One region of the Bradyrhizobium sp. LTSPM299 genome, then DNA from elsewhere that is predicted to be linked to it. Evidence: riboswitches for the same ligand, from Rfam matches in the RefSeq annotation. Region 1 holds a riboswitch; the other holds the start of a gene.
What was found. A riboswitch is a leader RNA that binds a small molecule or an ion and turns the genes downstream of it on or off. The one in region 1 is predicted to bind S-adenosylmethionine.
Positions count from the first base shown of each region.

Region 1 (3,600 bases):
GGCGCGCTGGCCGATGCGCAGCAGGTTTTCCAGCACCACCCTCGGTTGCCGCGTCGCCTGTAGCGTCTGCGACAGGATCACGTAGTCGAAGGCATCGTCGGGATAGTTGACGAGATCGGTATCGGCGTCGCCCTGCACCACCGCCAGCCCCTTGGCGACGCAGCGGTTGACGCCCTCGCGCGACAACTCGATGCCGCGCCCGTCGATGCCGCGGCTCTCGAACAATTGCAGCAACTCGCCGTCACCGCAGCCGACGTCGAGCACGCGCGAGCCCGGCGCAACCATGTCAGCGACCAGCAGATGGTCGGTGCGATAGCTTCCGGTTCGCTCGGGCGCGACGCCCTGCAATGGCAATGTCTGCTGGATGTTCATGATTGGCCGTCGCTATCGTTAAGTCCGCGCGCCTTGCCTGCGGAGTGCAGGAAGGCGCGGACGATATCGAGGAATTCGGGCACGTCGAGCAGGAAGGCGTCGTGGCCGCGATCGGTCTCGATCTCGGCAAACGACACCCGCGCACTCGACGCGTTCAGCGCGTGCACCAGCGCACGCGATTCCGAGGTCGGAAACAGCCAGTCGCTGGTGAACGACACCACGCAGAAGCGCGTCTTGATGCCGGTGAACGCCTTCGCCAGCACGCCGTCGTGGTCGCCGGCGATATCGAAATAGTCCATCGCGCGGGTCAGATAGAGGTAGCTGTTGGAGTCGAAGCGCTCGACAAAGGACGAGCCCTGGTAGCGCAGATAGCTCTCGACCTGGAAATCGGCGTCGAACGAGAAGGTCGGCAGTTCGCGGTCCTGCATCCGCCGCCCGAACTTGCGATGCAGCGCGGCGTCCGAGAGATAGGTGATGTGCGCGGCCATCCGCGCCACCGCGAGGCCGCGGTGCGGATGCGTATCCTCGTCGACGTAGCGGCCGCCGCGCCAATCCGGATCGGCCATCACCGCCTGTCGGCCCAGCTCATGGAACGCGATATTCTGCGCCGAGTGGCGTGTCGAGCAGGCGATCGCCAGCGTCGAGAACACGCGCTCCGGGTAGGCCGCGGTCCATTGCAGCGCCTGCATGCCGCCCATCGAGCCGCCGACCACACAGAACAGCGTCGTGATGCCGAGGCGATCGATCAGCATCGCTTGCGCACGCACCATGTCGGGGATCGTGATGATCGGAAAATCGAGCCCCCACGCCTTGGCCGTAGCCGGATTGATCGAGGCCGGCCCGGTCGAGCCCATGCAGCCGCCGATCACGTTGGAGCAGATGATGAAGTATTTTTCGGGATCCAACGGCTTGCCAACACCGACCATCGTATCCCACCAGCCGGCCTTGCCGGTGACAGGATGGATATTGTTGACATGCTGGTCGCCGGTCAGCGCGTGACAGACCAGGATCGCGTTGGACCTGTCGGCGTTGAGCTCGCCATAGGTCTGGTAGGCGATCTGGAACGGTGCGAGATCGACGCCGCAATCGAGCTTCAACGGCTGATCCATCCCGAACTTCGCCACCAAAGACGACGGATGATCCGTCTCATGGGCGCGATCATCGCTGTGGATCGGCGGGCTTGCTATCGGACGTCCGTTGCTCATGTAGGCGACCTCGCCTCCACGCGGGAGGCCTCGAACGGAGATCAAGCCATAAAAAAACCGGCCTGAACAAAAGGTTCGGCCGGGAGCTGATGCGTCCCCGGCCTGTTTAGCGAGTTGTTTAACGTGGCTGCAAGCCGGCCGGCTCAAATGACCACGGAGTACGGCAAAGCTAGTCCTCGGTCCTCCCGTCGTCAAGACAGCCCGGCCCAGGGGCATGGTTAACCCTGTCAGCGCAGGGCTGAGCCGCGACGTTTCTCTTTGCTTTCGGCGCCCGTCTTTTCTAATCAGGGCCCTGTCTGACGCGGCATCGGGCCGCCCGGACCTCAAGGTTTTCCGATGTCCAAGCCACCCCCGGCGCCGCCTTCACTGCAGGAGCTGCGCAAAGAAATTGACAGTATCGACGAGCAGGTTCACCGCCTGCTGATGGCGCGCGGCGACATCATCGACCGCCTGATCCAGGTCAAGCAGACCCAGGAGGTCGGCTCGGCGTTTCGCCCGGCGCGCGAGGCCAGCATGATGCGCGGCCTGGTCGAGCGTCATCGCGGTATCCTGCCGCTCGACACCATCGAGAGCATCTGGCGCGTCATCATCTCGACCTTCACCTACGTCCAAGCGCCGTTCGCGGTGCATGCCGACGTTTCGGTCGGCGAATCCGCGATGCGGGATTCGGCACGGTTTCATTTCGGCTTCGTGGTACCCTATGTGGCGCATTTCAGCGCACAGGCCGCGGTCGAAGCGGTAGCGAAATCCAAGGGCGACCTCGCGCTGGTCTCCGCGATCTCCAGCCGCACGCCCTGGTGGAACGCGCTCGAAGCCGACGGCGCGCCGAAGATCATCGCGCGGCTGCCGTTCCTCGAGCGCGCCGACCATCCGGCCGCGCTGCCGGTGTTCGTGGTCTCGCGGGTCGCCGACGACGCCATGGTCACCGAAGTCCAGATGTGGAGCGTGCGCGTCTCCGGCTGGAACGCCGACGTCGCCCGCGCGCTGGCGCCGCTGGCCGAGATCGTCGCGGTGCCCGACACCGCCTTCGACGGCGCGGCGCTGCTGGTCTCGGTCACGGGGCAAGACCCTCATAAGAGCGGCTTTGAGATCATCAAGCTCGCTTTGATCAAGGCCGGCGCCTCGGTCCGCTCGTCGGCCCTCGTCGGCAGCCACGCAACGCGCTATACGGTTCCCACGAATGGGTCGGCAAAGTCCTGAATTGAAGTCATTCAGACTCTTATGCCGCCCGCCTATCCGGAGTTGAAGATGTCCCGCCCCGTGCCGAATCCCGGCATTCTCGATATTGCGCCCTACACGCCCGGCAAGAGCCCGGTGCCGGAACCGGGCCGCAAGGTGTTCAAACTGTCCGCCAACGAGACGCCGTTTGGCCCGTCGCCGAAGGCGATGGCGGCCTACAAGCACGCGGTCGACCATCTGGAGGATTATCCGGAAGGCACCTCGCGGGTGCTGCGCGAGGCGATCGGGCGCACCTACGGTCTCGATCCCAACCGCATCATCTGCGGCGCCGGTTCCGACGAGATCCTCAATCTGCTCGCGCATACCTACCTCGGTCAGGGTGACGAGGCGATCTCGACCACCCATGGCTTCCTGGTCTACCCGATCGCGACGATGGCGAACGGCGCGAAGAACGTCGTCGCGGCCGAGACCAATCTCACCGCCGATGTCGATGCGATCCTTAAGGCGGTGACGCCGCGCACCAAGCTGGTCTGGCTCGCCAACCCGAACAATCCGACCGGCACCTATCTGCCGTTCGACGAGGTCAAGCGGTTGCACGCCGGCCTGCCCTCGCATGTGGTGCTGGTGCTCGACGCCGCCTATGCCGATTACGTCTCGCGCAACGACTACGAGATGGGCATCGAGCTGGTGGCCACCACCGAGAATACCGTGGTGGCGCACACCTTCTCGAAGATCCACGGCCTTGCGGCACTGCGGATCGGCTGGATGTTCGGCCCGGCGCATATCGTCGACGCCTGCAACCGCATCCGCGGTCCGTTCAACGTCTCGGCGCCGGCGATGCTGG
Region 1 covers NZ_JYMU01000004.1:5,748-9,347, reverse strand. The annotation lists gene metW (methionine biosynthesis protein MetW) at 1-372, opposite strand, end outside; gene metX (homoserine O-acetyltransferase MetX) at 369-1,577, opposite strand; SAM riboswitch at 1,663-1,742, opposite strand; gene UP10_RS00065 (chorismate mutase) at 1,914-2,777, shown strand; gene hisC (histidinol-phosphate transaminase) at 2,826-3,600, shown strand, end outside.

Region 2 (3,600 bases), on a different contig from region 1:
TCTCCGGTCATGTTCGCTCCCGTTTGTTGTTTTGCCAGAGTGTGTCATCGCCGGAGAAGCGACGCAACCAACGCACATGCAGTGTCATCGCCCGACTCGTTCGGGCGATCCAGTATTCCAGAGGCGTACGTTATCTATTCAGGGGCCGCGGCGGACTGGATTCCCCGCTTTCGCGGGGAATGACGACGGAGAGAATATCGCTACACCCGAAAATGCTTCGAGAGCTTCAGGCCCTGCGCCTGGTAGTTGGAGCCGATGCGCTGGCCGTACATCGCGTCGGGCCGCTCGAGCATCTTCTCATAGACCAGACGACCGACGATCTGGCCGTGCTCGAGGATGAACGGCACTTCGCGCGAACGCACTTCGAGCACCGCGCGCGACCCCTTCCCGCCGGCGCCGGCATAGCCGAATCCGGGATCGAAGAAGCCGGCATAGTGGACGCGGAATTCGCCGACCAGGGGATCGAACGGCACCATCTCGGCGGCGTAATCCGGCGGCACCTGCACGGCTTCCTTTGAAGCGAGGATATAGAATTCGCCGGGATCGAGGATCAGACTGCCGTCGGTGCGCGCCTTGATCGGCTCCCAGAAATCGTCGACCGCGTAGCCGGCGCGGCGGTCGACATCGACCACGCCGGTGTGGCGCTTGGCGCGGTAGCCGACGAAGCCGTTCGAATTCTCGCCGGAGAGATCGACCGAGAGCGCAACGCCCTCGACCAGATCGGCATCGTCGATATCGACCAGCCGCTCGGCGGCATGCAGCGCGTCGAGCTCATCGGCACTGAGGACCGCGTCGCCGATGCGAAAGCGCACCTGGCTCAGCCGCGAGCCCTCGCGCAGCAGCACAGGGAAGGTCTTCGGGCTGATCTCGGCATAGAGCGGCCCGTGATAGCCGGCGCCGATCATGTCGAAGCGGCGGGTGCCGTCGGCGATCACACGGGTGAAGACGTCGAGCCGGCCGGTCGAGCTCTTCGGGTTGGCCGCGGCGACGATCTCCGGCGGCAGCGCCAGGCTTTCCAGCAGCGGGACGATATAGACGCAATTGGTCTCCAGCACCGCGCCGTCGGACAGATCGATCTCGTGCAGCTTCAACTGGTCGATGCGCTCGGCAACGGTGGAGTCGGGCCCCGGCAGGAAGCTCGCACGGACGCGGTAGGCGATGTCGCCGAGGCGCAGATCGAGGCTCGCCGGCTGGATCTGGCTCTCGATGAACGGGTACGCCGGCAGAATGAGGCCGGCCTCCGCCATCTCCGCGATCATGCGGTCGGGCAAGATTCCGTTGGATTCTTCTTCCAGCGTGAACGACACGGCGCGGCCCCTCGAGATGGCCCAAAATCATACCCTGAGCGGCCATCCAAGCCCCAAAATATGGGCTTTTACGAGTTATCCGATGACCGCCTTGACGGAAAGGCCGTGAGGGAATATCAGCAACACTTATCCCGTGGTGATTTGAGCCGGCCGGCTTGCAGCCACGTTAAATAAGTCGCTAAACAGGCCGGGGACAGTGTGATCCCGGCTTGTGGAGGTTTCTCCAGGCCGGTTTTTTTGTGGCTATTTTCCCAAGGGAATGGCCGCGTCGGAGGTCACATGTCTGAAGCCAAATCTACCGCCCACTATCGTCCCGAAACCCGCCTCGTCCATGGCGGCACGCTGCGCTCGCAATTCGGCGAGACGTCGGAAGGCCTGTTCCTCACCCAGGGCTATGTCTACGACAGCGCAGAGCAGTGCGAGGCGCGCTTCAAGGGCCAGGATCCCGGCTTTATCTATTCGCGCTATTCCAATCCGACGATCGCGATGTTCGAGCGCCGCATGATCGAGCTGGAGGGCGCCGAAGCCGCGCGCTCGACTGCGACCGGCATGGCCGCGGTGACCACCGCGATCCTCGCACCGCTGAAGGCCGGCGATCATCTGGTCGCGTCGAAAGCCCTGTTCGGCTCGTGCCTTTACGTGGTGCAGGACCTCTTGCCGCGCTACGGTATCGAAACCACGCTGGTCGATGGTCTCGATCTCGACCAGTGGCAGCGCGCATTGCGGCCGAACACCAAATCCTTCTTTCTGGAGAGCCCGACCAATCCGACACTCGACGTGCTCGATATCGCGGCCATTGCCAAGATCGCGCACAGCGGCGGCGCCCGGTTGATCGTCGACAACGTGTTCGCAACGCCGATCTGGCAGAGCCCGCTCACGCTCGGCGCCGACGTCGTGGTCTATTCCGCGACCAAGCACATCGACGGCCAGGGCCGCTGCCTCGGCGGCGTCATCCTGTCGTCCGAAGCTTTCATCGCCGAGCACATCCATAATTTCATGCGCCAGACCGGGCCGTCGCTGTCGCCGTTCAACGCCTGGGTGCTGCTGAAGGGACTTGAGACGCTCGGCATTCGCGTCAAGGCGCAGACCGAGAGCGCGGCGAAGATCGCCGACGTGCTGGCGAACCATTCGAAGATCACGCGGCTGGTCTATCCCGGCCGCGCCGACCATCCGCAGGCCGAGACGGTGAAGAAGCAGATGCGCGCCGGCTCAACGCTGGTCGGCTTCGAGGTGACGGGCGGCAAGGCCGGCGCCTTCCGCTGCCTCAACGCGTTGAAGATCGCGCGGATATCCAACAATCTCGGCGACGCCAAGAGCCTGGTCACGCATCCCGCGACCACGACACATCAGCGCCTGGCGCCGGAAGCCCGTGCCGAACTCGGCATCAGCGAAGGCTTTATCCGCTTCTCGGCGGGGCTGGAGCATGCCGACGACCTGATCGAGGATCTCGATCAGGCGCTGGCGCAGGTATGAGAGACTGGCTCCATCCGTCATGGCCGGGCTTGTCCCGGCCATCCACGGCTTGCTTCTCGCTACACCAAGACGTGGATGCACGGCACAAGGCCGGGCATGACGAGTTTGTGGAGCGATTGAGCGCTACTTTATCGAGCGACTGAGCGTTACGTCGCTGCCGTGGTGACGCCGCCGTCGATCACGATGGTCTGGCCGGTCATGAAGGTCGAGGCGTCGGAGGCGAGATAGGCCACCGCGCCGGCGATCTCCTCGGGTTCGCCGATACGGCGAAGCGGCGACGACGCGGTGCGGCGCTTCAGGTTCTCCGGATCCTCCCACAGCGCGCGAGCGAAATCGGTCTTCACCAGGCCCGGCGCCACGCAATTGACGCGCACGCCCTTCGGACCCCATTCGCCGGCGAGGCTGCGGCACAGCGCAAAGTCGGCCGCTTTCGAGATGCCGTAGGCGCCGATCACCGTCGAGCCGCGCAAGCCGCCGATCGAGGAGATGATCACGACCGAGCCCTTGCCACGCTCGGCCATCTGCGGAACGGCGAGCGCGCAGAGCCAGATGTTGCTCTTGACGTTCGAGCCCATGATCTTGTCGAAGGCCTCGTCCTTGATGTCGAGCAGCGGGCCGTAATAGGGGTTCACCGCTGCGTTGCAGACCAGCGTGTCGATCTTGCCGTAATGTTTGATCGTGCCCGAGATCAGCGCCTCGACCTCTTCGCGGCGCGAGATGTTGCAGGGGATGACGATCGCATCACCGCCGTTGCTGTTGATGCCGTCAGCGACCTCCTTGCAGGCGTCCGCCTTGCGCGAGGAGATCACGACCTTGGCGC
Region 2 covers NZ_JYMU01000055.1:37,222-40,821, forward strand. The annotation lists gene UP10_RS28265 (hypothetical protein) at 1-11, opposite strand, end outside; gene UP10_RS28270 (2'-deoxycytidine 5'-triphosphate deaminase) at 201-1,307, opposite strand; SAM riboswitch at 1,431-1,510, shown strand; gene UP10_RS28275 (O-succinylhomoserine sulfhydrylase) at 1,587-2,780, shown strand; gene UP10_RS28280 (SDR family NAD(P)-dependent oxidoreductase) at 2,927-3,600, opposite strand, start outside.
Region 2: another riboswitch for S-adenosylmethionine. It lies ahead of UP10_RS28275 (O-succinylhomoserine sulfhydrylase); the one in region 1 lies ahead of metX (homoserine O-acetyltransferase MetX).